Regions from separate parts of the Marinomonas sp. CT5 genome, predicted to be linked through region 4. Evidence: predicted binding sites of a transcription regulator. Region 4 holds the regulator's gene; each other region holds the start of a gene.
What was found. Region 4 encodes sigma-54, which starts transcription at its own class of promoters, with help from an activator protein. Its sites were predicted from a motif close to TGGCACNNNNNTTGCTNT; they were not measured.

Region 1 (7,669 bases), 1.2 Mb from region 4:
CTTTTCTGGCTTCGTACAAGCGACGACCAAGGCGGTAGCCACGGTACTCTGGTGCGATGAGAACATCTAGGCCATACATGGCATCACCACGGGCGTCATTTAGAATATTTTCTTTTTGGTCAATAAGATCATCGTAAGTATGTGGGTTACTAAAGCGCTGATAGCTGACCTGTACGGACAGGGCCAATCCGACAATTTTGCCATGGTCTTCCAGACAAATTTGCCCTTCAGGAAAGTCTTTGATGAGTTTGTGAATAGTGTGTTCTGGCCAAGATCCGCCAAGATCATGATAGACCTTATCCATCAATACTTTGATCTCGTCATAATCGTTGTTGCTGAGGTTACGAATCGTTAAATGTAAATCGTCGTGCATGCTGGCCTCTATAAATCGGTCTTTTATGTAAGGCATGATACCGTTTATCTGTGTTGGTAAGTAGAAGATTGTGAGTCAGTATCATGTTGATTGAGTAGTGATGAGGGCGTAAACAATTAACTCAATAGTATTAGCAAAAGAAAACCCCCGCCGAGGCGAGGGTTATCATTTAAAACATGGAGGTTTTAAGAAGAGGTATTAGCTCTTTTTGAATTCTGGGTAAGCTTCCATACCACATTCAGAGAAGTCTACACCTTCGTATTCTTCTTCTTCGCTTACTCGAATACCCATAATGGCTTTGATGATCAACCAAACGACTAGGCTAGTAACGAATACCCAGACGAAGATAGTAAGAGCACCTGCAATTTGACCACCGAAGGTTGTGCCATCGTTTGTTAGTGGCACCGCTAGCAAGCCCCAAAGACCCACAACACCGTGAACAGAGATCGCGCCCACTGGATCATCAATTTTTAGCTTGTCTAGAGTTAGGATAGACACAACAACAATCAGACCACCAACAAGACCAATTAACGTCGCACCTAGAGCTGATGGTGTATCTGGACCCGCAGTGATCGCTACCAGACCAGCTAGTGCACCGTTTAGAAGCATTGTTAGATCGGCTTTGCCGAACAAAATTCGCGCAAGTAATAGGGCACCAATAGCACCGCCTGCCGCTGCCGCATTTGTATTCAAGAACACCATAGCAACAGAGTTAGCGTTTGCGATATCGCCAAGTTTCAATACAGAACCACCGTTGAAACCGAACCAACCCATCCAAAGGATGAATGTACCTAGAGTTGCTAGAGGAAGGTTAGCACCAGGAATGGCACGAACTTCACCGTTAGGACCGTATTTGCCTTTACGAGCGCCAAGAACCAAAACACCGGCTAGTGCAGCAGAGGCACCTGCCATATGAACAATGCCTGAACCAGCAAAGTCAGTAAAACCAAGGTCGCCAAGGCTGAACATGCCGAATACAGAACCGCCACCCCAAGTCCAGTTACCTTCCATTGGGTAAATAAATGCAGTCATTACAATCGCAAAGATAAGGAATGACCAAAGTTTCATACGCTCAGCAACGGCACCAGACACGATAGACATGGCTGTCGCTACGAACACAACTTGGAAGAAGAAGTCAGATGCACCTGAGTAGATAGAGCCACCTTCAAATCCACCTTCACGACCAGCAAAGTCTGTTAGTGTTGAAGCTACATCTACATCTTGAATACCTGTAAGGAACCACTCGCCACCGTACATGATGGAGTAGCCGCAAATTAGGTACATGATGCAAGAAATGGCAAACAAAGCCACGTTCTTAGTTAAAATTTCAGTGGTGTTTTTGGCACGTACTAAACCTGCTTCCAACATGGCAAACCCAGCTGCCATCCACATAACCAGCGCGCCACACACCAAGAAATAAAAGGTGTCCATGGCATATTGTAAGTGAAAAATTTGATCTTGCATGTTTCGCCCCCCTAAAGGCTTGTATAATTCGAGCAGTGATTAAACTGCTTCTACACCAGTCTCGCCGGTACGAATACGAACCGCTTGTTCAAGGTTAACGATAAAAATCTTACCGTCGCCGATTTTGCCAGTGTTTGCAGCACCAGTAATGGCTTCAACCACCTGGTCAGTCATTTCGTCTGCAATGGCAAGTTCAATTTTTACTTTAGGTAAAAAATCCACTACGTATTCAGCGCCGCGGTATAGTTCTGTATGGCCTTTTTGACGTCCGAAACCTTTTACTTCTGTTACGGTGATACCTTGAACGCCGATTTCAGAAAGTGCTTCTCGAACATCATCGAGTTTAAATGGCTTGATGATGGCAGTTATAAGCTTCATACCCACTGTCTCCTTAGAAAGTCAGTTTTATTGTCGTATCGCAGGTACTTAGTTCTATTCAATATGTGTGCCATTTATGTTTACACCGCTATATCAAAGGCTTTGTAAGGATTTTGTCTATTTTTAGAAATTAAAAAGAGCTATCTATGGCTTTAATTAGTGCGGCATATTGGGATGTTGTACCGAATTTCTGCATTAACTTGGTGCAAGAAGCTGGAGTCTGGTTAAACTCTTTCTGTATTTATCTGTTCTATATCCTTGGTTTTAAATAGAAAATAAAGCAATTTATCACTAAGACTACGTGTGCCTTATTTGGTGGATTTGATGAAATGGCAATGGTGTTTTTTCAGGTTGTGCACAGAAAAGAGGCTATTTTATTTGAGTAAGTGTTAATAAATAGGGCGTTAGTGCACAAGATGTGAGAGGTGAGAACTTGTTTGTAACTTGCTCTGGCTTCTATACTATTAAGCATTGCAAATGCCCATTAAAGAGAGTGACATGATTGATCAATTTATAAAGCAACTCGGAACAGGATTAGAGCAAGCTGCCGAAACACTTGGTAAACTCCCTAAAGAAGAGATACAAGCACAACTACATGAAGTTGCGCGTAATACATTAAGCAAGATGGACTTGGTTACTCGAGAGGAATTCGAGGTTCAGGCGGCCATGCTAGTTAAATATCGAGAAAAGCTGGCGATGCTAGAAGCTCGTTTAAATGAGTTAGAAGAAAAAGAGTAGACCGCATTTTGACAAAGTGGGTTTGGGAAGAAAGAACCATATTTGACAGGAAAGTCGCTAGCTTTTACTTCCAACCTTGGAGCCAGTGATCTGGTGATGTTAAGTCTTGCCAAGGTAAAAGGTACTCGTTTTTGTTAATGACGGCTTCAAGAACACACTCAGTAACCTTGTCGTCTTCATCTCGTATGATTGTCGTAACAATGAAATGTTTTTCTTTTTGTTGTGGTGAAGTGGATGTCCATTTTGACATCAAAAGCTTGTTTGGGTTTATTTTGTGCATGACGCTTTAAACCTTAAATAAGTGAATAGACAAAGAGATACGAAAGAAAAGACAAGCTGGATTGCTTGTTATTAAAAACAGCACCATAAAATTGATCAAGGAGAGATCATGAGTTTAGCCACTATTTATAGTCGCGCCCGTGTGGGCGTGTCTTCCCCTCTAGTTACCGTTGAAACCCATATTTCAAATGGATTGCCTTCATTAAATATAGTGGGCTTGCCCGAGGCCGCCGTTCGTGAAGCCAAAGATCGTGTGCGTAGCGCTATCATCAACAGTCATTTTGAATTCCCCACACGGCGCGTCACGATCAATCTAGCACCAGCCGATCTTCCGAAGGAAGGGGGGCGATATGATTTAGCCATTGCGATCAGTGTGTTGGTAGCGTCCGGTCAGCTAGGAGAATTGAATTTACGAGATACCGAGTTTATTGGTGAATTAGCCCTGTCTGGTGATATCCGCGGTGTATCGGGTTTGTTGCCGTCCGCGATTGCCTGCCATCAAGCGAATCGGCAATTAATTCTACCCGAAGATAATCAGCAAGAGGCGGCTTTGGTCGAGGGGGATGCCGTGTTTGCTAAACATCTGACCCAAGTGACAGCTCATCTCTTAAAGTTAAGTAAACTACCCAATTGTGAATCTAAGCCAGCCGAGCCCTTGCCTTTAGACCATAAAGACATGCGTGATGTGAAAGGCCAGTATCAAGCCCGTCGAGCCTTAGAAGTTGCGGCGGCAGGTGGACATAATCTGCTTTTTATCGGCCCCGCAGGAACGGGAAAAACCATGCTAGCGTCTCGTTTACCCAGTATTATGCCCGCCATGACAGAAGCGGAAGCGCTGGCAGTTGCATCCGTTCAATCCGTAGCGGGTCGAAAAATGGGCCTAGATTGGTACTGGTCAGAGCGTCCCTTTCGATCGCCACATCACTCTTGTTCTGCCGCTGCACTAGTGGGAGGAGGTTCTATCCCTCAACCTGGTGAGGCGTCTTTAGCACACTGCGGTGTTTTATTCCTTGATGAGTTACCAGAGTTCGACCGTAAAGTGTTGGAAGTATTACGAGAGCCTTTAGAAAATGGCGAGGTGCATATCTCTCGTGCTCGTGGGCAAGTGACATTTCCTGCTCGCTTTCAGCTGGTTGCTGCCATGAACGCCAGTAATGAAGCTTATAATGGTGGACAAGATTATTACCAATCTAGTGCCAGCCAGAAGTACCTTAAAAAACTTTCCGCGCCATTTTTAGATCGTATTGATTTGCATGTGGAAGTGCCGCCTTTGCCTTCAAATGTTTTGGTCAATGCGCAAGAAGAAGGTGAGTCTAGCGCCAGTGTTCGTGACAGAGTTGAGCGGGCAGTCGCCAGACAAAGAGCACGACAAGGTGTACAAAACGCGTTATTGAGTGGTCGTCAGTTAGAAGCCATTTGTGCTTTGAGTCATGATGATAAACATTTTATGCAACAAGCCTTGGAAAAGTTAAAACTTTCGGCTCGTGCTTACCATCGAGTTTTAAAAGTCGCGCTGACATTGGCAGATTTGAATGATTCTCCTGTTACTAGAGCCCACTTAATGGAATCTTTAAGCTATCGGAAAATGGAAAAAACGTTATCAATGGCCGTCTCTTCTTAATCAATATGTAGGCTTAATTAATAAGTCAGAATCATGTTTTCTGGCTACATTTAAGTGAATATCTCAATATAACCATTTGATGGTGGGTTATTTATTCTATTCATGATAAAACGCTAGAAAAGGGAATAGAGAGTAGTCAATGAGTAAGCTGCCGTTTATTTTTGTTGTTATGTTATTGAGCTCTTTGGTTTGGGCTGAGTCCCGTGGCTTTGATTTAGAGTTAGGGCCACATATTTCCTCTATCAATTATTCTGAGACGGGCGGTGTTTCTCAACAAGGAAGGTCGTCAGGCATTAATGCGCGCTATTCAGCTTATTATCCGTTTGCTGTGATTCTCATTGATTTGTCTCACGCTAGTGGTGGTATGGATTATAAAGGTGCTGGAGAAATAAAAGGCATCAAGGCAGAAATGTATGAACTAAGAAGCATGTTAGGGCGTGCCTTTTACATGAATAATTCTTATCGACTCACACCTTATTTAGGTTTTGGTTATCGCCGCTCAACCGTCGATTCTAGTGATGATATCTCTTCTACTTCTATTGCTGGTTACAAAAGCCAACAAACGTATTTTTACAACCCCATTGGTATCGAAATTCAACAGTTAATGGGCGAGAATACTTGGGTCGTTGGCGGGCGTTTTGAGTTCGATAACCTACTTATGTCAAATAACGAAACTCGTTTAGGCGAATCTAGCATGTATAAGACTGTAGATTTGGCCCAGAAAGAGGGGCGAGGGTATCGGTTTTATTTAAATTTTCGTCAATTTTTAGATGATAATGGCAGTGGTGTTGTCATTGAGCCTTTCTATAAATACTGGGAGGTAGTCGGTTCCTCCCTTAAAAGCACGTCTAATGCGAATATAAAACATGATTCGGAAGAGTGGGGCGTGGCGTTAATGCTTTCTTTTTAAGGCACTTTTAATAGTAGATAAAAACTGTTTTAACCTTATTCATTTGGGTACAATTCTTTTCCCATTTTATCGCCCCTTAGTGGGCGATTTTTAATGGGAGCAATAATAATTACGTAGTGGTTGCGTGCTCGTGTTTGTCGATTAATTGGCGGCAATGGCGAGTGGCATATATGGAGTGTTGTTTTATGGTTATCCAGCTGTTCCCTTTTTGGGCCTTGTTGTTATCAGCAATTGCCTTTTTTCAACCGGATGTATTTGTGGGGTTGAAGGCACAAATTGTTCCATTGTTGACGGTTATCATGTTAGCAATGGGATTAACTTTAAGCCCAGCCGATTTCAAACAGGTGTTGAAAAATGGTAAAGCCGTTGGTGTGGGTGTGTTATTGCAGTTTTTAGTTATGCCTATTGCGGCCTTTGGTGTGGCCTTTGCGTTTGGCTTTGATACGGAATTAACCGTTGGTATGTTGCTAGTGGGCAGTGTGGCTGGTGGTACGTCATCGAATGTCATGTGTTATCTAGCAAAAGGCGATACCGCCTTGTCTATTTCTATGACGGCTATTTCCACCTTGTTAGGTGTGTTATTGACGCCATTCTTAGTGTCTCTGATGATTGGACAAAGCGTTGATGTGCCCGTTGCAGGTATGTTGATGAGTTTATTTAAAATTGTTTTGCTGCCTGTTGCGGCTGGTGTTTTGATTAATACATTTTTTTCAAAATTTGTCCGTAAGGCAGAACCTATTTTTCCTTATATTTCGATGTTTGCCATCGTGCTTATCATTGCCATCGTAGTGGCCTTGAGCGCCTCTAAGATAGTTCAAGTCGGTCTGGTTGTTGCCGCGGCGGTCGTTCTCCATAACGCAATTGGTCTGATTCTAGGTTATTGGGTCACGTATCTATTGGGCTTCGATGCTCGTGTTTGTCGTACCATTGCTTTTGAAGTGGGTTTGCAAAACTCAGGTTTGGCCGCAGCACTGGCTGTGAAATTTTTCACTCCTATGGCGGCTCTGCCTGGTACCATTTTCAGTGTATGGCACAACATTTCAGGTTCATTGTTGGCAAGCTACTGGAGCCGTCGACCTGTGGCTGAAAGCAGTCAAAACGAAGCAGACAAATAAGATATTAAGTTCATGATAAAAAGGGATGCCAAGTTGGTGTCCCTTTTTTGTGTCGCTTGCATGGTTATCTCAGTGCGAGAAAGTGGATTGTCGGGTACACTTACGGCTGATTTTTAATAGCCTTACGAGCCAGAGTTTTTCCATGAGTGAGTCCATGCCATCTATTTCCCATCGCCTTCGCAATTTGAATGAGCGACAGTTAGATGCTGTCAAACAGATTGATGGCCCCTTGTTGGTTTTGGCGGGTGCTGGATCAGGAAAAACCAGTGTAATCACCACAAAAATTGCCTACTTGATTCAAACTTGTGGTTTTAAAGCCAGCAGTATTATTGCGGTGACCTTTACCAATAAAGCCGCCCGCGAAATGAAAGAACGTGTCGTGGGCATGCTGTCTAAGCAAGAAAGTCGCGGCTTGAGTATTTCGACTTTCCATAACTTAGGCTTGCGGATTCTGCGCAAAGAGTTTCGTCGCGCAGGATTAAAAGACGGCTTCACTTTATTTGATTCACAAGACTCACTGAGCCTAGTGAAAGAAATTCTAGATAAAGAGTTTAATGGGCAAATGGACGCCGCCGCTTATTGTCAGAATACGATTTCCAATTGGAAAAACGACCTGACAACGCCACAAGAAGCCATGACCAATGCGGATACAGAAGAGTTTTTATTGGCGGCTCAAGTTTATACACAATATCAGCGTTATCTTCGTGCCTACAATGCGGTCGATTTTGATGACTTAATTCTGCTACCAGTTAGCTTATTAATGGCCGATGCCGAGCTACGCGATCGTTGGC
Region 2 (7,669 bases), 280 kb from region 4:
CGGATTTATCTGGTGTTTCAGAGTTTGCTAATCGTAAACCGAGTGGTTTAGACAGTATTGTTGGTGAGCGTGGCGCTTCACTATCAGGAGGCCAGCGTCAAAGTATTGCCATTGCTAGGGCATTATTATTTGATCCACCTATTTTGATTTTAGATGAACCCACGGCTTCAATGGATAACACCACAGAGTCTCGAATGAAGCGTCGGTTAATAGATGGAATTAAAGACAAGACTTTAATTCTGATTACGCATAAGGCCTCAATGCTGGACATGGTAGATAGAATTATCGTTATGGATAATGGTCGATTAATTGCAGATGGTCCAAAAGCGCAGGTACATGAGGCGCTTCGTCAAGGCAAATTGAAGGTTAGCTAATGAGTAAAAAGCCGATATCGCAACAAGATTTAGAATATTTAACAGATCGAAATGCTGCTTTGATGCTAAAAACACCGCGTGGTGGTCGAATTATCCTTTGGGTGATTTTTCTTTTTATCTCATCAGCTTTAGTGTGGGCTTACTATACGTCACTGGATGAGGTAACGGTGGGCGAAGGCAAGGTGATTCCTTCCAGCCAAGTGCAACAAATTCAAAACCTAGAAGGTGGGATTCTTAAAGAAATTAATGTCAAAGTGGGTCAGGTAGTCGATACGGATCAGGTATTAATGACCATTGAAAATACTGAAGCCGTTTCTTCACTGCGTGAACAGCAAGCTGAATCGATCAATTTGCAAGTTCGTGCTACGCGTTTGCAAGCTGAATCGTACGGTAAAAAACCTGAATTTGATCCTGAAATAAAAAAAGAGCATCCCTCTGTTGTGAGTCGCGAATTAGACTTATACAACAATCGATTAGAATCTTTACGAACAAATCAGTCATCATTTCAGCAGCAGATAGAGCAGAAAAAACAGGAAATTGTTGAGTTAGAAGCTAAGCGAGACAATTTGAAGAAGAGTTATAAATTTTCGAAAGAAGAGCTGAATTTAACACGACCAGCGTTTGAACAAGGTGCTGTTTCTAGGGTAGAGCTGCTTCAGCTAGAGAGAGATGTAAATCAATTGCAAGGGGATTTAGAAGCTACAGAACTTGCTATTCCACGTGCCCGTTCCGCTTTAAAAGAAGCACAAAGTAATTTACAGCAGAGTGAAGCGAAATTTCGAGCGGATGCGCAAGAAGATTTGACCAAAGTAAAAAGCAAATTAGACCAGCTAAAAGAATCAAATGTTTCTCTTGAAGATAAGGTATCAAGAACCCAAGTTCGCTCTCCTGTTAAGGGTATCGTTAAGCAAATTCAAATTAATACCGTCGGTGGTGTTATCCGGCCTGGGATGAATTTGCTTGAAATCGTACCAATAGAGGATTCGCTCTTAATAGAAGCCAAAGTACGCCCAGAAAACATTGGTTTTATTAAGCCTAGTTTGAGTGCCGTGGTGAAATTATCAGCCTACGATTTTGCAATTTTTGGTGGTTTGCATGGTGTGGTTGAAAACATCAGTGCCGATACAATTTTAGATGAGGAAGGCAACAGTTTTTATTTAGTCCGTGTAAGAACGGATAAAAACTATCTAGGTACAAAAGAGTCACCTTTACCTATTATTCCTGGTATGCAGGCAAGTGTAGATATTATTACAGGTAAGAAAACCCTGTTGGATTATTTATTAAAACCGATTTTAAAGGCAAAACAGAATGCGTTGCGTGAGAGATAATTACAAATTTATTTTCTAATGTAATCAATGTTAACAAATGTTAACAATTCGCTATTATTTGCTGGTTAAAATGGTCGCATCGAACTTGATAGGACGAGGATTATTTTGAATATTTTGTGTTTGAATACGGACGATGCAGTATGGAAACATTGGAATCAGGTTACTTCCGAGCAAAGTTCTTTAGTAAGAGCTATGGCCTTTGATGAAGTACGCAAAATATTAGAAGACACTTTTCTTGTTTTTTCATATTGCTTTATTTATCTCGAAGACTCTTTGCTTTCAGAACAGGTTGAGGAGGTTGTTGCCTTGTCTACTGACTTTCCTGAACTGAAAATTATTGTTTTTCCGAATCAGCTGAATCAAGCGGCTTCTTTGACGCTTTTTTCCGCTGGGGTGAGTGGGCAATGTGCACCTTATATAGGGAAGGAACAGCTTTCTTTAGTCTTGTCAGTTGTGGACTCAGGTGAAATTTGGGGGGGTAAGGCATTCATCCAACAGCTGATTATGCAATCGGTTGTCCCCACTGAGATTCAAAATGATGAATTGGAAGAGTTATCTGAGCGAGAGTTAAGTGTTGCTCAGTTTATTTCAAAAGGTTTATCTAATAAACAAATAGCCAAAGAAATGGATATTACTGAGCGAACAGTGAAAGCTCATTTAACTTCCATTTTCAAAAAAACGAAAACGAAAGATAGATTGGCATTAGCCTTGTTAGCCCAGTCTCGGTATGGTGTGCATTAATTTAGATCGTTAATAATATTTTCTTGCACTACTTTTGTTCGACTTTATCATCTTCATAATGTTTTTTAGTTAATTCGTCTAAAAAACTCTATTTCTAACCTAATTATTCCAATAAATTGTGTGTCCTAATGGCGCACATCTTGCATTTTCTAATTACGACACTTTATGTTTGTTTATGAGAATGCACCATGTCAGCTCCCCCTGAAAAAGAATTAACCGTGATGCTTGTGGATAATGAGCCTGCAAGGGCTGCCATTGTAGAACAAGCCATGATAGATAGTGGTTACCGTGTTATTAGACGGCTGGAGAATGCGAAAAACCTCACGGAAGCGGTTACTGAATGCCAGCCAGATATGGTCATTATTGATATCGAATCTCCTGATCGCGATATGTTAGAAAATATGTCTCGACTTACCAAAGATAACCCTCGTCCTATTGTTATGTTCGCTGAAGAAGATGATTCCCGGCACGTGGAAGCGGCTATTCGCGCTGGTGTGAGTGCTTATGTCGTGGATGGCGTTAATAGCGGCAGCGTCAAAGCTTTGCTGCAAGTTGCCATTGCGCGGTTTCGAGAGTTCCAAGCATTAAGGATGGAGTTGGACTCTGTAAAAAGCCAACTTGAAGACCGTAAGCTGATAGAAAAAGCAAAGGGGCTGATCATGAAGCATCAACAATGTGATGAACCCGCAGCCTATAAAGCACTGCGAAAACTCGCTATGGATCGCAGTCAGCGAATGACGGATGTTGCTCGAAATATCATCTCTGTTATGGAATTAATGGGAGGTTCAAAGTGAACCTGACACAGTCAAATACTATTATTCAAACTAGCGAGCCTGTCCGCATCGGATTTATTCCGCTTATCGATTGTGCGCCTTTTGTTATTGCTCAAGAAAAAGGTTTTTTCATCCAAGAAGGCGTGGAAGTGGTGTTATCTAAAGAGGCGTCTTGGGCAAGTATTCGCGATAAAGTTGCCTTTAGTTTACTGGATGGTGCACATATGTTGGCGTCTATGCCGATTGCCGCCAGTTTAGGTATTGGCACTATTAAGACGGCTATGCAGACGAGTTTTACTGTCAGTCATAATGGTAACGGCATCACGATAGGAAATGCCTTGTATGAAGAGTTGCAGCATTATGCTGAGTCTTCTACTGATATCCGCAGTGGAATAGCGCTTAAAAGACTGCTCGATGCGCGAAGTATGGATGCCGACCCATTGCGTTTTGCCATGGTTTACCCTTATTCATCCCATAATTATCAATTGCGAGACTGGCTAAGCCGAGCCGGAATTGATTCCGATAAAGATGTGCAAATAGTTGTTGTTCCACCCGTAAAAATGCTCGATAGCTTAAAATCCGGTGATATTGATGGTTATTGCGTGGGAGAGCCATGGAACAGCCTTGCAGTAGAGCAAGGGGTGGGGCACATGCTCGTGACAGGTTATGAGATATGGGGAAGTACTCCTGAAAAAGTGTTTGGCGTAAATTCCGCATGGGCTGAACAGAATCCGGAAGTGCATTTATCAATTATTAGAGCGTTAGAAAAAGCGTGTTTATGGGTTGATGAGCCAAGTAATCAAACGGAATTACTTAGTATTTTAAGCCATCCAGATTATTTGAATTGTACGTTAGAACAACTGGTGTACGGATTTAGTGCCATTAAGCCAAAAGGCCAATTTGATTGGCCGATGAAAGCCTATCAGCGCTTTTCAGGTCATGAAATTAATAAGCCTTTGCCAAGTTATGCTTTGTGGATCATGGCGCAAATGCATCGCTGGCATCAATTGGGGGATATTAAGACGCTGAATACAATTGCAGAGCAGGTTTATCGTCAGGATCTTTACTTTAAAGCTTTGGGGCTAATAGGAGAAAAAGATCATATGAGTTGGCATTTATCGGCCGACGATGAATCTGGTTGGTTGGAGGCCGTGGCGTCTGGAAAGATACGATTGCACCCCGATGGTATTTTGAGTGGTTTTATAAAGTAATCAATCTGAGATGGGTGTCTTATTTTGGTGCGGCTTGCATGATGATTGGGCAAACAAAGTGACTGTCTGTGCTTATTGCTTACACTTAATTGTAGTGTAGTAACAAAAAATCTTTAAAATCAGATGGTTAATTTTCTTGGCACATTGTGTGCTTTAGAAGAGAGATAGAAACATAGAGATTAAAATTTTGGTGAGTCTAGCAACGGTAGTTAGTTATCACCCACATTATTGATTGTCCAATGTAGGACTTTCTTTGAATGGCAAAGGCGCCTGCGAACACATAGATTGTGATTTGCATGCGCCTTTTTTTGTTTTGTAGTGTTTAACCCCTTAAGCGGAGCGTGATTATGAACCTAAGATGTTTGAAAACGGCTATTGGTTTGCCGATCTTTGTTAATGCCACTCAAAAAATAAGTCTGTCTATCGTATTGGGTTCTGTACTAATAACTGGCGCTGCTCATGCAGAGCTAGGTTATGCAGAAAAAGAAGAGCTGAAATTTGGTTTTATCAAATTAACAGATATGGCGCCATTGGCTATTGCCTACGAAAAAGGCTATTTTGAAGATGAAGGTTTGTATGTCACTTTAGAAGCGCAAGCGAACTGGAAAGTATTATTAGATCGAGTCATTGATGGTCAGTTAGATGGTGCGCATATGCTAGCGGGTCAACCGCTAGGGGCAACTATCGGATACGGTACGAAAGCTCATGTAGTGACAGCCTTTAGTATGGATTTGAATGGTAATGGCATTACCGTCTCAAACGATGTTTGGGATGAAATGAAGAAAAACATTCCTAACGGCCCAGATGGTAAGCCCGTTCATCCAATCAGTGCTAGCGCGTTAAAACCTGTTATCGATGGCTATAAAGCCCAAGGCAAGCCTTTCAAAATGGGGATGGTGTTTCCTGTATCCACTCATAACTACGAATTACGTTACTGGCTTGCTGCTGGTGGCATTCACCCTGGTTATTACGCACCAGAGCGAGGTGATACTAGCGGTCAAATTAACGCCGATGCCTTGTTGTCTGTGACACCGCCGCCACAAATGCCAGCTACCATGGAAGCTGGAACTATTTCTGGCTATTGCGTAGGCGAACCTTGGAACCAGCAAGCGGTATTTAAAGGTATTGGCGTGCCAGTTATTACCGATTATGAAATTTGGAAGAACAACCCTGAGAAAGTGTTTGGGGTAAGCAGTGATTGGGCTGAAGAATATCCAAATACTCATATCCGCGTTGTGAAGGCTATGATTCGCGCGGCGAAATGGTTAGATGAAAACAACAATGCGAATCGCCCTGAAGCAGTAAAAATCCTTTCTCGCAGCCAATATGTTGGTGCGGACTATGATGTTATTGCCAACAGTATGACAGGCACTTTTGAGTATGAGAAAGGCGATAAACGCGAGATTCCAGACTTCAACGTATTCTTCCGTCATAACGCAACTTACCCTTATTACAGCGATGCGATTTGGTACTTAACGCAAATGCGCCGTTGGGGACAGATTGCTGAGCCAAAATCCGATGAGTGGTATATGAAAACGGCGAAAGACGTTTATCGTCCAGACATTTATGCACAAGCGGCAAAATCTTTGATTGAAGATGGTGTGATGATGGCGTCTGAGTTTCCAGATTTTGAAAAAGAAGATGGTTTTAAACCACCACAAAGTGACTTTATCGATGGGGTTACCTATGACGGTAAACGCCCTAATGATTACTTGAAAAGCTTCAAAATCGGCTTAAAAGGCGACGACAAAATCTAACGTAAACAAGATAAAGCGGCTACACAGCGTAGCCGTTTTATGAGTTAAATTGAGTGAGTAAAAGATGATGATAGCAAGCGTAACCATGGCCTCGTTAAAAGACAAAATTAGTGCCTTTTCTTTGAAAGGAATCTTACTGCCTGTCTTCGGCATTGTAGTGTTCATCTTGTTATGGCAAGCCGGCGCGAGTCGGGTACATACCTCGTTGGGAGAGTTTCCTGGGCCTGTTGTAGTTTACGAGCAATGGAACAGCTTGCTAACCGAACATCAAAATGAGCGCATAAAAGAAGAAAAATTCTACGCGCGTCAAGAAGAAAGAATTGCTGAGCGACAAGCGAAAGATCCAAGCTATGTTGGCAAGCTAAGAGACTATACAGGCAAGCCTACTTTTTTTGATCAAATATTTACCAGCCTTTATACCGTACTAGCAGGGTTTGGTTTGGCGAGTTTGATTGCTATTCCATTAGGTATTTTAATCGGATTAAACCGTTCCGTTTACAGCGCGTTGAACCCTGTTATTCAGGTTTTTAAACCCGTCTCTCCTCTAGCATGGCTGCCTTTGGTAACTATGGTAGTGAGTGCGAGTTATGTATCTGATGATCCTATATTTTCCAAATCGTTTTTAACCTCCATGTTCACCGTAACCTTGTGTTGTATGTGGCCTACTTTGATTAACACGGCTGTGGGTGTTGCTGCTGTCGAGAAAGATTTGTTGAACGTTTCCAAGGTTTTGCAGCTTGGCTGGATGACTCATGTGATGAAAATCGTCATTCCATCCGCAATTCCTTTGATGTTTACCGGTCTGCGTTTATCGCTCGGTATTGCTTGGATGGTGTTAATTGCTGCAGAAATGCTGGCGCAAAACCCAGGTCTTGGGAAGTTCGTCTGGGATGAATTTCAGAACGGTAGTTCGAATTCTTTGGGGCGAATCATGGTAGCGGTATTGATGATTGGTTTTATTGGCTATTTGTTAGACCGAGTCATGTTAACAATTCAGCGCTTTGCTTCTTGGGATAAAACTCAGGTACTTCGCTAGAACAAGATAGCTAAAAGAAAAATGCTAACGGGAGAATGAACATGGCAACACATTTAGACATCAGTCATATATCGATTGAATTTCCAACTCCAAAAGGGCCGTTTAAGGCTTTAGATAATGTAAGTTTAAAAATTGAGAAGGGCGAATTTGTTTCACTCATTGGTCACTCTGGTTGTGGTAAATCTACGGTTCTGAATATTGTCGCGGGTCTATACGATGCGACTGAGGGCGGCATTTTATTAGATGGCCGAGAGGTGAAAGGGCCTGGCCCTGAACGTGCGGTGGTGTTTCAAAACCATTCATTATTACCTTGGTTAACGTCCTATCAAAATGTTGAGTTGGCGGTTAAGCAGGTATTTCGTAAAACCAAAACCAAAAAAGAAATGCATGACTGGATCATGCATAACCTTGAGTTGGTGCACATGACGCATGCGGCTGATAAACGTCCA
Region 3 (7,669 bases), 1.3 Mb from region 4:
TTTCTCATTTTCAACGCCTTCTGCAATCACCACCAAATTCAAATCTTGGCTAAGATGTATAACCGTATTGACGATTGAAAAACTTCGCTTATCCGTTAGCAAATCACTGATAAAGGATTTATCTATTTTCAATTGATCTAATGGTAAGCGCTTAAGTAAATTCAACGAGGAAAAACCCGTTCCAAAGTCATCTAATGACCATGTCACTCCAACCTCTTTCAGGTCATTCATCTTTTGAATAACCACATCAATGTCATCAGCCAAAGCCGTTTCAGTTAGCTCTAACTTTAGTTTAGATGGCTCCGCACCACTCAAAGACAGAATACTCTTAACTTCTTGAACAAAGCTTGGTTGACGAAATTGCGTAGCACTCACATTAACCGCAATAGTCAAATGATGAGTCTGAGGTGATTTTGCCCATTCAGCTAACTGAGCACAAGCAGTACGCAATCCCCATTCCCCCATAGGGATAATAAGACCGGTTTCTTCGGCCAGCTCAATAAACTCTAAAGGAGAAACCATTCCCCGTGTAGGGTGATGCCAACGAAGAAGCGCTTCTACTCCAAATATATGGCCATGTCTATCGACCTGAGGCTGATAGTAAAAATGATACTCCCCCCGAGCCATAGCTCTTCGCATGTCGCTTTCCAAAACACTACGTGCATTCATATTTGCCTGCATCATTACAACTACGATGCTAACACCTACGATTCCGGTAAAATAATTAACCCATACACCAACCATACGACCTTCAATCGGAGCAGCCAAATCAGGCGAGGGAATTGGCATTATATTCAAGGCAATGGCCAGAAATAGCATCAGGCCGATAGCAGGTAAAATAAAACGCAGATAGACTCTTTCTCGATGGAAAATAAGAAACGTAGCCGCGGCAACTGGTAAAAAATTTATATGAACAGAGCGTGGAATATTACCGACAGGAACATCCCCCAAAGAAGCGAAAAACACGGCAATCAAAAGAGCATGGCACATAATAATGGCCGCACAGCGCAAATAATTACCAAAAGCTAATATTAATGTTGTGATTCCAACAAGAAAGATAATCAGATTAATGGCAAAATGAGGAGAATCCCCTCTATTTAAATAATAGAGCCCCCAAGCCGCACTGAAGAAAATGGCAGAAAATCCGCCAAATATAATGAGATTTTTCACTCGCTTATTGTGACGTCCGATTGGAGTCCACTCAGAAATATTCTCTTTCGTAAGACGAAAGATCCTGCTGTACTGACTACTCAAAAAAGATCCTTTTATAATCACTTTATACGTTTCTATTTATCCAGTTATAGAAAAATATATTTATTAACCATAATTTAATAATTAAAAAACACTCTTATATAGAGTTTTTTTAACAAGGGTATCTTGTCATTTGTCCAAGACTCTGGCGAAATCATTCCAGAAGACAAGTCGCCATAACGATACCTTTAAACATAATCACTTGATTCAATACTTATCCCTGTTATTTTGTCAAAAGCGCTATACATCATCACTTCAAATTCAACTCAGGTGGACATAGACTCCATACGGGTTAGATAAGGATAGTAATCGCCTTTTAAGTCATATTGGTGAACTTCAACCGTTTTCTTTAATGTCTCTCTGATATCTGAGTATTTCGTTAATCATCCTTATCGATAACGCTGCCTTTAAACGATATCGTTTAAAGGCCATCAACATTTTTAACGCAATACTCAACTCATCATTATCCCCTGATTTGAAAATCTTGATATCTGTATATCGCTTAATCCACTAAATTCATTTATTTCCTTGAGATTAAGGTCTAATAGTCTTTCAATATCATTAGAAGAACTAAAATCAAGAAACTCTATGCACGTTAAATTAACCATCTTTTCAATACCGGCAAAAGATTTAATATTAAACTCATCACCTTCACCGTCCCAGTTTGGCATAACAAGACTAAAGGTGTGGCAACATTCACCAGAAAGTAGATTAATTTTTTTGAACTGCTGATCGGATATTTCAATCGCTAGTAACTGATCTTCAACTTCGACAATTCGATCGAACCAATCGTATTTGGCATTGTCTTCGAAAACTAGCTTTTCTAAGTTTTGAGCATCAATTGCATCGATCAAATCCTTAATTTCTGCATCCTGACAGTACAACTCACCTAAAGCTAAGAGCTTTAAATTATTATCCATAATTCTTCCTACAATGTTTAAACTAACAAATGCATATCTATTCATAACCGACTTAGCTCAACTAAGTGTTTAATAGAGTATTCTTCATATGTAGATAGGCGCTCTAATGTGAACAGAGCTAATCGCAAAAATTATGGCATAAACTCTCACTCACTTAACTAGCAAGAACAAGATCACGAGAAATAAAACAAGCGACATGCCTTGCCAGAACATCACTGGATTGCGTTGTATTAGTGGCGGTTGAGTACGATCAAGGAAGGTTTGGTTCGGGTGATGGAGGTCGTAGATAAATTCAGAAACTTCTTCATAACGTTTCAGTGGATTGCTGTTTAAAGCCTTGCGCAATGCATCATCGATCCAAACAGGTAATTCAGAATCTTCTGTAATAATACTGCGGTAGGTTAAACGTCGTTGGGCCGCAATACTTCTGGCTTGCGCTATTTTTGAACTATAAGGAAATTGATTGCCAGATAACATCTGATAAGCAATAACAGCCAGTGCGTAAATATCAGAGCGTTCAGAACCAGTGTGTCCAAGAAAATACTCTGGAGCAGAGTAACGTAGGGTGCCACGTAGCACTTCTTCGTCTTTAATGTTGCTCACCCCCGCAATATAAGTCGAGCCAAAGTCGATAATTTTCACTGTCCCGTGGCTGTCTATCATGATATTTGCCGGACGAATATCTTGATGAATCATACTCTTACGATGGAACGCCTGCAGGCCATTGGCAATTTGCGAAATAATATTACGAGTTTGCTCTAGGGTGGGTTTGGGATTGTCTATCATCCACTGGGCAAGAGACTGACCTTCGATGTATTCCGTCACCAGATAGAGAAAATGCCGTTGTCTTGGTGATTCAATGACATTAACGACATGAGGATTATTGAGTCGTCTTGCAATCCAGTCTTCTAACATAAAACGTTCTAGGTAAGCAGCATCATCGCTCAACTCTGCCGATGGTGTTTTAATTACCACCCGTTTATCGCTGTCCATATCACGGGCTAAAAACACATGGCTGCGACTGCTCACATAAATGGAACGAAGTATCTCATAACCATCAAATAACATGCGTTCTCTTAGCGATGGAGGTAAAGGGAGTGAACCGACACTCGGCTGAACATCCTCCAACTGATAAATTGGTACCTCCTCAACTCGGGCCACTTGAATACTGAGGTTATCATCACTGCCATTTTCCAATGCCTGCATAACCATTTGTTCGGCGGCCTGCTCCAAACTTTCTGACTCAGCTAGGCAAGTGGCTATTGGCTCACCAGCAAGGAATTCATACACACCGTCGGTTGCCATGACAAAGACATCGCCTTTGCTTATCGGAAGGGCTTGATAATCCAGCTCTACAATCGGCTCTATGCCCAAAGCACGCGTCAAATAACTTTCATGAGTAGACACGACACGGCGATGGTCTTTTGTAAGTTGTTCGAGTTGGCCATCCACCAAACGATAAATTCGGCTATCACCGACATGAAAAAGATGAACCGTATTTATACAAAATACCATGGCAGCAAAGGTGCAGACGTAGCCTTTGTCTTTATTAAACCGGCTGGGGCCATTTTGTGTTTGAGAATAAAGGGACGCATTAATGGATTTGATGACCTTCTCGCCTGATGCCTTCACCGACCAAGCCTCTGAGGTATGATAAAAATCCTCTAAAAATCGCGTAATGGCAAATTCACTGGCGACCTGACTCACTTGGCTCGAACTGATGCCATCAGCCATAGCAAAAGCCGCTCCTCTTGTATTTAACAAAGGTCCTGATGGGATCTGGCAACCTAAAAAGTCTTGATTAACATCTTTTCTGCCTCTATGGCTTGAACTACCAACCCGAATGCTTAACGTCTTCATTTTACTCTCTTCATAAAACAAAAAACTCTGCAAACACAAATGCTTGCAGAGTTAAGAGTCGTGTTCAACACAGCACAGGCTATGCGAGCTTACGTGATGCCGATGTTTTCACATGAGTCAGGTAAAGGGGTAAACCGACCAATAACAAGCCACCCGCTAGATTACCCAAAACAGTTGGAATTTCGTTCCAAATCAAATAATCCATGAAAGTAAAATCACCACCCATGATCATGGAGAATGGGAATAAGAACATGTTCACAATGGAATGTTCAAATCCCATGAAGAAGAACAGCATAACAGGCATCCACATTGCCGCCATTTTGGCGCCCGCCGAGGTGGAGATCATCGCACCAACAACCCCCATAGACACCATCCAGTTACACAACATGCCACGAATGAAGATGGTAAACCAACCACCCGCACCATGAGATTGATAACCCAGAGTACGCGCTTCACCAATGGAACTTACCTTAGCGGCCAACGCCCCACCATCCGTTGAATAGCCATAAGTCAGAATAAATGACATGAAAAATGCCGTAGTTAATGCGCCACCAAAATTGCCGATAAACACCAAGCCCCAATTACGCAGCACTTGCGCTGGTGTCACGCCCGGACGCTTATCAAATAAAGCCAGAGGCACTAAAGTAAACACTCCCGTTAATAGGTCAAACTTCATTAAATACAGCATAATAAAGCCAACAGGAAATAGGATGGCTCCTATTAATGGGCTACCCGTTTTAGTCGCTACTGTAATAGCAAAGATTGCAGCTAACCCTAAAATCGCTCCCGCCATAAAAGCTCGAATGATAGTGTCTTTTGTCGACATATAGGCTTTTTGTTCACCTGCATCGACCATTTTAGTGACAAACTCACTTGGTTCTATATAAGCCATTTTTACGCCCTCTTATCTTTAAAATTACCTAAGATTCACTTTTTAAAAGAAACAATTACCAAGATTTATATGGCAAAAACTTCCCGTTCAGTGTCAAAATCACACGATCTCCTTTGGAGTTTTCTTCCTTATCTACCGTCATGGAGAAATCAATGGCGCTCATAATGCCGTCACCAAATTTCTCTTGAATTACTTCTTTCAATGTCGGACCGTAAACTCCAACCACTTCATACAAACGATAAATGAGTGGATCTTGTGGAATGGCTTCATCCCATGTTTTGGTTGGATATTCCATCAAGACGGATTTTGCTTCTGCAGGTAACCCCAAAAACGCCACCAACTTTTCAGCCACTTCTTCTGTACAGCTGTTCATTCCTAAACAAGCGGATGTGATCCACACATCTGTCATACCTACCGCGTCAGCAATCGCTTCCCAGGTTAAATTTTTCTCTTTCTTTATCGCGAAAATGGCTTCCGTCACATCAATCTTTTTCATTTGCTTACCTCGTCACTTGATACTACTGATTTTTAAAAATCGACTGCGTGTAGTACCTATAGCGATAAGCATGCCAACAGGCAGAAAAAAAACAAATCATTGATTTTAAATGATTTTTTTATTTTCTATTGCGATAAAAAAACAACGATATTTCGTGATTAACGAAAATTCGTTGCTTTGGTAACGATATTTCGTTGTTTGGCCTAAAAGATGCTTATCTTTTTACTAAAGCTGAAAATTCAAAACACACGAAAATGAAGGCGGCCAGAAATGCAGCAAAATCTATTTACTTATGCCCCAACAGCAATGTTATTAATCGATCCAATCGATAATAAAATTTTGCAATCAAATCAATTAGCTGCGCAGATGTTTCAATTTGATTCAACAAACTTAGCCAAATACACCGTGAGCCAATTTTTTCTTGGCTGTCTCGAAAAACTTCACAACTTTACCTTGCAGGTCATGGAAAGTGGTCAAGCGTGGTGCAGCGAACTGTTTATTCAAATTGGGCAACAGAATATCCACTTAGAAATAAACGCTCGCTATTTAAAACCCCATATTTTGTTAAGTTGTGAAGACAGCAAAGTTGGTTTTGCGCTACGCCATAAATCGGCTGCTGAGTTGCATTACCAAGAGGGCTATTCAAAATGGAATGACAAAGAAACGGTTTTTGAAGAAATGGAGCGTCATAATCAATTACTATTATCGGCTGTTGGTGACGGTATTTATGGTGTAGATACTAATGGTTGCACCACCTTTTTTAATTCAGCAGCAGAACACATTCTAGGCTGGCAAAAAAGTGAACTGGCGGGCCTTAAAATACATGAAATCATCCATCATAAGCATGACGATGGAAGTTACTATCCAGACCACCAGTGCCCTATTTATGCAGCCTTCAATGATGGCATTATTCATAGCGTAGAAAACGAAGTATTTTGGTCTAAAGATGGACGCCCGATCCCTGTAGAATATACCAGCACACCAATAACAGACGAGGGCATGCTTGTTGGTGCTGTAGTTATTTTTAGAGACATTACCGAACGAAAACGCACCCAAGAAAAACTGCTTAGTGCGCTGGATGAAGTCGCGTCGTTAAAACAAAAATTGGAAGTTGAAAACGCCTACTTACTTGAAGAGCTCAGTGCTGACTTCAATCATCACCAAATCATCGGTCAAAGTGCTGCCGTACAACGCTTAGTGAACCAAATCGAGCTTGTTGGCCCAACCAATGCAAATGTATTAATTATTGGAGAGTCTGGAACAGGCAAAGAGCTTATTGCCAGAGCTATCCACGATGTTAGTGACCGAAAATCAAGGCCACTAATTCGTGTAAACTGCGCAGCAATTCCTACCGAATTGTTTGAAAGTGAATTCTTTGGCCACGTAAAAGGGGCTTTTTCCGGAGCCATAGCCGATCGAATTGGTCGCTTTGAATTAGCGGATGGCGGCACCTTGTTTCTGGATGAAATCGGAGAAATGCCGTTACATTTACAAGGAAAGCTATTGCGGGTATTACAAGAGCGACAGTTTGAGCGGGTTGGAGATTCCGTCACACGTAAAGTGGATGTTAGAGTCATTGCCGCAACAAACCGAAATTTAACACAATTAATTGCCGAACAAACATTCCGTGAAGACCTATATTTCCGCTTGAATGTTTTCCCTATTCACTCTCCACCATTGCGCGAACGTTTAGACGACATTCCTCTATTATTAAGCCATCTAATCACTAAGTTATGCCAACGATTTAACCAACCAAAACCGTCAATCTCGATGCAGCAAATTAAGCATTTGCAATCCTATGATTGGCCGGGAAATATCCGCGAATTAGAAAACATAATAGAAAGGCAAGTCATCTTAGCAAAAGGCGGAAAATTAAATTTCGAACTAAAAGCCAACCAGCCAGCTATGAAAACCGACCAAGTTCAACCCACTCAACCAGCGGTTATCACCAAACTAGAGCAACAGAACATGGAAATAAACAATATTCGACAAGCACTACTGCAGTGTAACGGCAAGATTTATGGTGAAGACGGGGCGGCAAATTTATTAGGATTAAAACCCACTACGCTTTCCTCTAAAATCAAAAAATACGGCATAAGCAAGCCTCACACTTAATACAGAAAAAAGTCTACTTATTGCATTTTTTTGATAATTTCAAAAATACTCTTTCATTTATTCTAAAAATTTAAAATACAAGGCCATTTCCATGGACAAGATTGATAAGAAAATCCTACGCTTATTACAACAAGA
Region 4 (7,669 bases):
ATCATCAAAATCGACAATTTTACTTAATATGTTATCCACACGCTTCTCTAGCAAAACCGGATCTTTAGCAAGAGTTTCTTTATCCGCAACTATATCTGTTCGAAAGGATTCAACCATACTAACAACGGCATCTCTTGCCCCTTCAACACCAGCCCAAACGGACGAAGACCCAAGCACCCAAAAAGCTAAAAAAACATTTAAAAAAGCTTTCAACATATCCTACTTCTCCGAGTCGCCGGATTTGAATAAAAACTGACTAATCAAAGTCTCTAATACAAGTGCAGACTGCGTATCAAAAATCTCACCGCCATCTTTAAGCATTTCATCCTCCGCACCAATAGAAATACCCAAATATTTTTCCCCCAGTAAACCGCTTGTTAGGATAGCAATTGAACTGTCAGTAGGAATATTGTTGACATCTGAGTCAATGTTCATAGTAACCAATCCCATATATAGCTCTTTATCAAACGAAATAGACTCGACACTCCCCACTGTTACACCAGCGATAGTTACCTTAGCTCGATTCGTCAGTCCACCAATATCATCAAAACGAGCGACAATTTGGTAGGTATCTTTTTTACCAGCAAAGGCCAAACCACTAACCTGCACAGCAAGATAAACAAAAGCCAAAATACCTAATACAATAAAACATCCGACAAACAATTCAGTGCGTTTACTTCCCATACTAAAAATCTCCAAACATGGCGGCGGTTAATACAAAGTCCAACGCCAAAATAGCCAATGAACCTAAAACAACGGTACGAGTTGTCGCTTTACCTATTCCTTCAGAAGTTGGTACACATTCATAACCCTGATATACAGCAATCCAAGTAACAACAATCGAAAAACACACAGCTTTGACAAATCCATTCAGGATATCAGTATCAAAGTAAACAGATTGCTGCATTTGAGACCAAAAGGCACCGTCATGAACACCTAACCAGTGCACCGAGACAAGCAATCCACCAATAATACCTGTTGCACAAAAAATCAAACTCAATAAAGGCAGTGAAATTACCCCAGCAATAAACCTTGGAGCAATCACTCGGCGAAGCGGATCAACCCCCATCATTTCGAAACTTGATAACTGCTCCGTCGCTTTCATCAAACCTATTTCAGCAGTCAAAGACGAGCCAGCCCTTCCCGCAAACAATAGCGCCGTAACAACTGGCCCGAGTTCTCTCAACAAAGCTAAAGCCAACAATTGACCAACCGCCTCTTCAGAACCAAATTTTGCAAGAATACTATAGCCTTGAAGAGCCAAAACCATGCCGATAAAAGCACCAGAAACAACAACGATAACCAAAGATAAAACGCCAACCGAGTAAAGCTGCTTTATTAATAAATTAATCGCTTCTTTGTATCTAACCGGTAATCTTATAAGACTTTGAGCTAAAAAAATTCCGGCTCGTCCAACCGCTTCAAGCCAATCAAGAAACGCGCTACCTAACAGCGTAATCCCCTTCATAATGCCACCTTATCGGAATCATTTTTTTCTGGATAGTGAAAAGGAACAGGCCCATCCGGCTCTCCATTTAAAAACTGTTTCACTTCTGGATCCTCTGAGGCTTGAATCTCCTCTGCTGTACCTTCTGCAATCACTCTGCCTCCCGCTAAAATACAAACATGATCGGCAATTGAAAGAGACTCTTCCACATCATGAGACACTAGAACAGACGTTATTTTGGCTGTATCGTTAAGTTGACGAATCAACTTCACAAGAACCCCTTTTGAAATAGGGTCTTGCCCTGTAAATGGCTCATCATACATAACCAATTCTGGGTCTAAAGCAATGGCTCTAGCTAAAGCAACACGTCTTGCCATACCACCAGACAACTCGGAAGGCATTAAATTTGCTGCACCACGCAAACCAACGCTATGCAATTTTTTTGCAACAATATCGGCAATTTCAATCGCGTCTAGTTTCGTATGCTCTTCCATAGGAAAAGCAATATTTTCAGCGACAGACATATCACTAAACAAAGCCCCACTTTGAAACAACATACCCATTTTTTTTCTAACTTTGTAAAGGTCCGATCGTGATAGAGCATGAACATTCTGACCATCCACTAAAATCTCACCTGAATCCGGTGTTAGCTGAGCAGCAATCAAACGCAGCAGAGTAGTTTTGCCCGTGCCACTCGGACCCATTACAGCAGTAATCTTTCCTCTAGGAATGGTGAGAGAAACGTTTTTATATATAACTCTATCCCCCCTACGAAAACTTAGGTCTTGAACTTTTATATAAGCTTCTGCCACTAGCGCACCTTTTTATCCATGCAAAATATTCCAAGATACTACCACTGCCCCTAGATAATTAAAATCAGGGCATCGCAAATCCATTTTGTTTATAAGATCAAGTCTTGAATTTCATAGCCAAACCTCATTAAATGGTGACTCAAATATTTATGAGTAATTTCAACATCATGCTATTGTTTTCCGCTGCCCTAATTGTAGGGCTAGTTCTTCTGGTTCTAAGCTCTGATAAATTTATAGAACATTCAGCTCTTGTCGCCGAAAAAATGAACGTCAACCCAATGATCATCGGCATTACATTGGTAGCTTTTGGCACGTCTGCCCCTGAAATGGTAGTTTCCGCTATTGCTGCGCTTGATAATGCACCTGAAATTGCTGTTGGCAACGTACTTGGTTCGAACATCGCCAACATAGCTCTTGTTCTTGGCGTTACTTTACTGTTTTCTGCCATCCCAATTGCTTCTGGCCTGTCAACAAAAGAGGTCCCTCTTGTAATTGCCATTACACTATTAGCGGGTTTCTTGATGTATGATCAAACCCTTGGTGTATGGGATGGCATTATTTTAATAATTGCATTCATTATTATTTTGACTGTTTTACTAAAAGGCAGTAAAGACCTCGAAAACGACCTTAAAGCAGATTTACCTGAAGACGATGGCGCATCAATCCAAAAATCACTAATGATATCTCTAGTCGGTTTGGCTGTATTGATAGGAAGCTCAAAATTATTGGTCTGGGGGGCGATAGGTATTGCAACGGCCCTTGGCGTTAGCGAACTAGTAATAGGCTTAACCATTGTTGCCGTTGGCACAAGCCTACCTGAACTTGCAGCTTCCGTGAGTAGTGTGAGAAAGGGACACCATGACATTGCCATTGGCAATATATTAGGGTCGAATATTTTTAACCTAGCGACAGTATTGCCACTACCGGCATTACTTGCCCCTGGAGTCATTGATGCTAATGTAATACACAGAGACTTCCCTTGGGTTTTAGGCCTAACACTCGCCTTAGCCTTGGCCATTTTCATGTTCAGAAAATCAAAAACAAGCAGCATCCCTCGATGGGTTGGTCTTCCATTAATCGCTTCATATGGAATTTATTTGTTTATGATAAGCACAAACGGTTCGATATAATGCCGATATTAAGAGAATCGAGCAAAAGAAAAAAACTACTTTTACTGACCGCTGTATTATTGGTCATGGTAGCCACGTTCTGGGTTAGCACGTCGCCAACAATAAACCTTGTTCAAACGGACTCTCTCAACAGTTCTCCAGACTATTTCATTACTAATGTAAAAGTAAAAGAGTTCGATAAAAATGGACAACTAATCGAAACACTAGATGCCAGAAAAACGCTACACTACATTCAAAAATCAACAACAATACTGGAAAGCCCGAATGTTAAGCGCCAGTCGAAAGCAGGTTATTGGAGTGCAGAAGCAGATAAAGGGCTTATTGAAGATGGAAGTAATGATATCCTATTAACAGGACATGCCAAGGCAACGAAAAATTACCTTCAAACTGAAGACATTAAACTTAATGCTGCTAGCATCCACTATTTAGACAAAGATCAGTCATTAACTAGCTATGGAAACCCTATCCTTATTTCAACACAGGGCGAAACATCGGCTAACACGATTAAAACTTTTATAAACTCAGAAGAAGTCCTAATGACAGGGTCGGTACGAGGAAAATATGAAACAATTCATTAACTTAAGTGTATTAATTACCTCAGTTTTATTTGCCCAATACACTTATGCATTACCTGATGACATCAACAAACCACTTGAAGTACAAGCAGACGAAGCCATGTTTGACCAAAACTCCGGTGAGGCGATATACAAAGGCAATGTTTTTGTTAAACAAGGGTCAATTGAAATTCATGCCGACTATTTAAAAATCACAACAGACACTCAAACTAAAAAGTTCAGCAGTATCAAAGCAACAGGTAAACCAGCAAAATTCAGTCAACAAATTGACTGGAGTGGCAACTTTGTCATCAGTAAAGGAGATAGCATCAACTATTCTACGACCGAATCTAAGCTAGAAATTTTTGGCAACGGCAACCTTACTAGAATGCAGAATTCAATTTCTGCCGATTATATTCTTTATATGATTCAAGACGGCACCTTTACCGCAGAGAAAAAAGATTCTGGTCGAGTAAAAATGACACTCCAGCCACAAACGTCTAACTCAGCACCTGAGGCCAAGAAATAAATGGCAACACTCGAAGCAAAACACTTAGCCAAAAGCTACAAGAAGCGCCAAGTCGTAAAAGACGTATCCATTGCTGTAGAGTCAGGGCAAGCTGTTGGCCTACTGGGGCCCAATGGAGCAGGCAAAACCACTTGCTTTTATATGATCGTAGGCATGGTAACCAACGACGCTGGCGGTATATTTATTGATGGACTAGATGTAACTAATGATGCCATGCACACAAGAGCTCAAAAGGGAATTGGGTATTTACCTCAAGAAGCCTCTATTTTTAGGAAAATGTCCGTCGAAGATAATATTTTAGCGATTTTAGAGACTCGCAAAAAGCTGTCAAAAGCACAGAAACTAGAGAGATTAGAAGAGCTTTTAGAAGAGTTCCATATAACTCATATTCGAACTAACTTAGGTATGGCATTATCTGGTGGCGAAAGACGTCGGGTTGAAATTGCTCGCGCTGTAGCCATGAACCCAAAGTTCATCCTTCTAGATGAACCTTTTGCTGGTGTTGACCCTATTTCAGTGGGTGATATCAAGCTAATCATAAAGCATCTGCAAGAAAGTGGTATCGGTGTCCTTATCACCGATCACAATGTAAGAGAAACATTAGACATCTGCGACAAAGCCTACATTGTAGGTAATGGGTACATCATTGCATCAGGCGACGCCAACACCGTCATCAACAATGAGCAGGTAAAAAAGGTCTATTTAGGTGACGACTTCCGTTTGTAACCCCTTATCATTGCAGTAGAAAGGGAGTAGTATGCATAACTCATTCCAATTCATTCAAATAGAAAGAGTTGCTCTATGAAGCAGTCTTTACAATTAAAGCTCGGCCAACAGCTGACTATGACGCCGCAGTTGCAACAGGCTATCCGCTTGCTGCAACTTTCAACGTTGGATTTAAAACAAGAAATCCATGAATTTCTTGAATCAAACCCTCTTTTAGAGCTCGATGAAGATGAACAACTTCATGTCGACGTCACACCCAGCATTGAATCTAAAAGCGCCGCAGCGGATAACAATACTTCAGCCGACAACAGCGAAGAACCACGCATTGAATCTGAGTGGACTGAAAGTATCCCTGAAGAATTATCCATTGATAGTCATTGGGACGATACTTACCAAAGCTCTGCCGCTGTTAGTGACCATAATAGTTTTGAGGGTGAAAGCGACTTTGAAAGCCGTAATGCACCAGCAGAAAGCATACAAGACCACTTAATCTGGCAACTAAATCTGACACACATTTCGGATCGAGATATAGAAATCGCTTACGCCATTATCGAATGTGTTCAGCCCGATGGTTATTTAAGCATTTCGCCCGAAGATATTTGTGAGTCTCTTAGCACCGAACTTGAAGACTTAGACCTAGAAGAAGTGATCGCCGTCCAACATAGACTGCAGCGTTTTGATCCTGTTGGTGTTTGCTCAATTGACTTACGCGATTGCTTGCTTGTGCAACTCGAAGCATTCCAAAACCACCCTTTATATAAAAGCACTTACAACCTGATTGATCATTATTTACCTCTTTTAGGTAATCGTGATTTTGCTCAATTAACGCGCAAAACAAAACTAAAAGACGAAGCGTTAAAAGAAGTTATTAATTTAATACAGCAACTTAACCCGCGCCCAGGTTCAGTTATTGATGCCGATGATACAGACTATGTTATTCCTGATGTCTCTGTGAAAAAGCGTAATGATGTATGGCAAGTTGAACTCAATAATGATGCCCTTCCTCCGATAAAAATCAATGAAACCTATTCGGCTATGGCAAGTTCCACCACATCGTCAGAAGATGCAACATACATCAAGACCTCTCTTCAAGAGGCGAAATGGTTTATGAAGAGCCTACAGAGTCGTAACGAAACATTGCTCAAAGTAGCCAGTTGTATTGTAAGTCGTCAAATCGATTTTTTTGAATTAGGTGAAGAAGCTATGAAACCCATGGTACTTCATGATGTTGCGGAAGAAGTGGGCATGCATGAATCGACCATATCAAGGGTTACAACACAGAAATACATGCATACCCCAAAAGGTATTTTTGAACTGAAGTACTTTTTCTCCAGTCACGTCAACACGGCTTCAGGTGGAGAATGCTCTTCTACCGCTATACGAGCTATGATTAAAAAACTTGTTGCTGATGAGCCAGCTAAAAAGCCATTAAGTGATAATAAGCTAGCCGCCATCCTTGCAGATCAAGGCATACAGGTCGCTAGACGCACAGTTGCAAAATATCGAGAGGCGATGAACATCCCTCCTTCCAATGAACGAAAACGACTGATCTAAACGGAAAGCATTTTATCATGTCCTTGAAATCATTACTAAAAGCTGAACTCGTACTTGCAAAGCAAGACATTATTAGCAAAAAACGTGTTTTAGAAAATATCGCTGATGTTGCATCAAATCGCCTACACTGCAATAACGAAGACGTTTATGATGCCCTTCTGGGGAGGGAAAAGCTTGGCAGTACGGGAATAGGCAATGGCATAGCCATCCCCCATTGCCGCCTTGAAACAGCAAACCACACAGCCATTGTTGTTATGTCTTTACAAACCCCCATTGACTTTGATTCGATTGATAAAAGAGCAGTTGATCTCATATTCGCACTTATCGTTCCACCCAACGAATGTGACCAACATCTTTCAACGTTAGCGAAAATAGCAGAACTTGCTCAATCCGCTGAATCGTTGGACAAGTTACGTACAGCACAAACTAATGAAGAGTTATTAAGTATTTTTGAATCCCTTATATAGGAAAATAGCATGCAGGAAGAGTCCGTAATTATTATCAACAAACTTGGCCTTCATGCTCGTGCAGCTGGCAAACTCATTGAAACAACATCTCGTTTTTCTTGTGATATTACGATTGAAAAAGAAGGACGAAATGTTGATGGCAAAAGCATTATGGCAATGATGATGCTGGCCGCCGGTAAAGGCACTGAAATTCACATAAAAACTAATGGAGATGACGAAAAAGAAGCGATTGAAGCCATCATTGAGCTTATTAACAATCGTTTCGGCGAAGATGAGTAATACACCTCATGTCAGAGCAAAACACACTTAATCATCTCCAAACTGTCACCGAATCGTTAGAATCCGGTGCGACGATGCAAATCCGTTATTTACTTAACGGCGCTTTGCCTGCTCAAGATGTTGCTCGACTACTCGAATCCTCCCCACCAAAAGAACGTAAACTCCTATGGG

Region 1: a site for sigma-54 is predicted at 2,271-2,288, ahead of glnK (P-II family nitrogen regulator). Genes of this name have one in related genera too.
Region 2: a site for sigma-54 is predicted at 4,565-4,582, ahead of C0J08_RS13370 (CmpA/NrtA family ABC transporter substrate-binding protein). Genes of this name have one in related genera too.
Region 3: a site for sigma-54 is predicted at 5,478-5,495, ahead of cynS (cyanase). Genes of this name have one in related genera too.

What each region holds. Positions count from the first base shown of each region.
Region 1 is NZ_CP025572.1:3,768,202-3,775,870, reverse strand. Features, by position in the region: gene C0J08_RS18090 (carbon-nitrogen hydrolase family protein) at 1-373, opposite strand, end outside; gene C0J08_RS18085 (ammonium transporter AmtB) at 572-1,837, opposite strand; gene glnK (P-II family nitrogen regulator) at 1,877-2,215, opposite strand; gene C0J08_RS22670 (DUF4466 family protein) at 2,362-2,487, shown strand; gene C0J08_RS18075 (accessory factor UbiK family protein) at 2,714-2,953, shown strand; gene C0J08_RS18070 (TIGR02450 family Trp-rich protein) at 3,018-3,233, opposite strand; gene C0J08_RS18065 (YifB family Mg chelatase-like AAA ATPase) at 3,342-4,853, shown strand; gene C0J08_RS18060 (hypothetical protein) at 4,993-5,763, shown strand; gene C0J08_RS18055 (bile acid:sodium symporter family protein) at 5,949-6,878, shown strand; gene rep (DNA helicase Rep) at 7,021-7,669, shown strand, end outside.
Region 2 is NZ_CP025572.1:2,828,747-2,836,415, reverse strand. Features, by position in the region: gene C0J08_RS13395 (type I secretion system permease/ATPase) at 1-374, shown strand, start outside; gene C0J08_RS13390 (HlyD family type I secretion periplasmic adaptor subunit) at 374-1,702, shown strand; gene C0J08_RS13385 (helix-turn-helix domain-containing protein) at 1,808-2,443, shown strand; gene C0J08_RS13380 (ANTAR domain-containing response regulator) at 2,632-3,237, shown strand; gene C0J08_RS13375 (CmpA/NrtA family ABC transporter substrate-binding protein) at 3,234-4,427, shown strand; gene C0J08_RS13370 (CmpA/NrtA family ABC transporter substrate-binding protein) at 4,775-6,184, shown strand; gene C0J08_RS13365 (ABC transporter permease) at 6,249-7,220, shown strand; gene C0J08_RS13360 (ABC transporter ATP-binding protein) at 7,262-7,669, shown strand, end outside.
Region 3 is NZ_CP025572.1:3,873,964-3,881,632, forward strand. Features, by position in the region: gene C0J08_RS18560 (putative bifunctional diguanylate cyclase/phosphodiesterase) at 1-1,254, opposite strand, end outside; gene C0J08_RS18565 (DUF6892 domain-containing protein) at 1,704-2,171, opposite strand; gene C0J08_RS18570 (bifunctional protein-serine/threonine kinase/phosphatase) at 2,322-4,031, opposite strand; gene C0J08_RS18575 (formate/nitrite transporter family protein) at 4,111-4,923, opposite strand; gene cynS (cyanase) at 4,979-5,419, opposite strand; gene C0J08_RS18585 (sigma-54 interaction domain-containing protein) at 5,690-7,534, shown strand; gene C0J08_RS18590 (Lrp/AsnC family transcriptional regulator) at 7,626-7,669, shown strand, end outside.
Region 4 is NZ_CP025572.1:2,550,964-2,558,632, forward strand. Features, by position in the region: gene C0J08_RS11970 (MlaC/ttg2D family ABC transporter substrate-binding protein) at 1-216, opposite strand, end outside; gene mlaD (outer membrane lipid asymmetry maintenance protein MlaD) at 220-684, opposite strand; gene mlaE (lipid asymmetry maintenance ABC transporter permease subunit MlaE) at 686-1,468, opposite strand; gene C0J08_RS11985 (ABC transporter ATP-binding protein) at 1,465-2,259, opposite strand; gene C0J08_RS11990 (calcium/sodium antiporter) at 2,409-3,389, shown strand; gene lptC (LPS export ABC transporter periplasmic protein LptC) at 3,389-3,967, shown strand; gene lptA (lipopolysaccharide transport periplasmic protein LptA) at 3,951-4,472, shown strand; gene lptB (LPS export ABC transporter ATP-binding protein) at 4,473-5,198, shown strand; gene C0J08_RS12010 (RNA polymerase factor sigma-54) at 5,274-6,752, shown strand; gene ptsN (PTS IIA-like nitrogen regulatory protein PtsN) at 6,770-7,219, shown strand; gene C0J08_RS12020 (HPr family phosphocarrier protein) at 7,229-7,498, shown strand; gene mgtE (magnesium transporter) at 7,507-7,669, shown strand, end outside.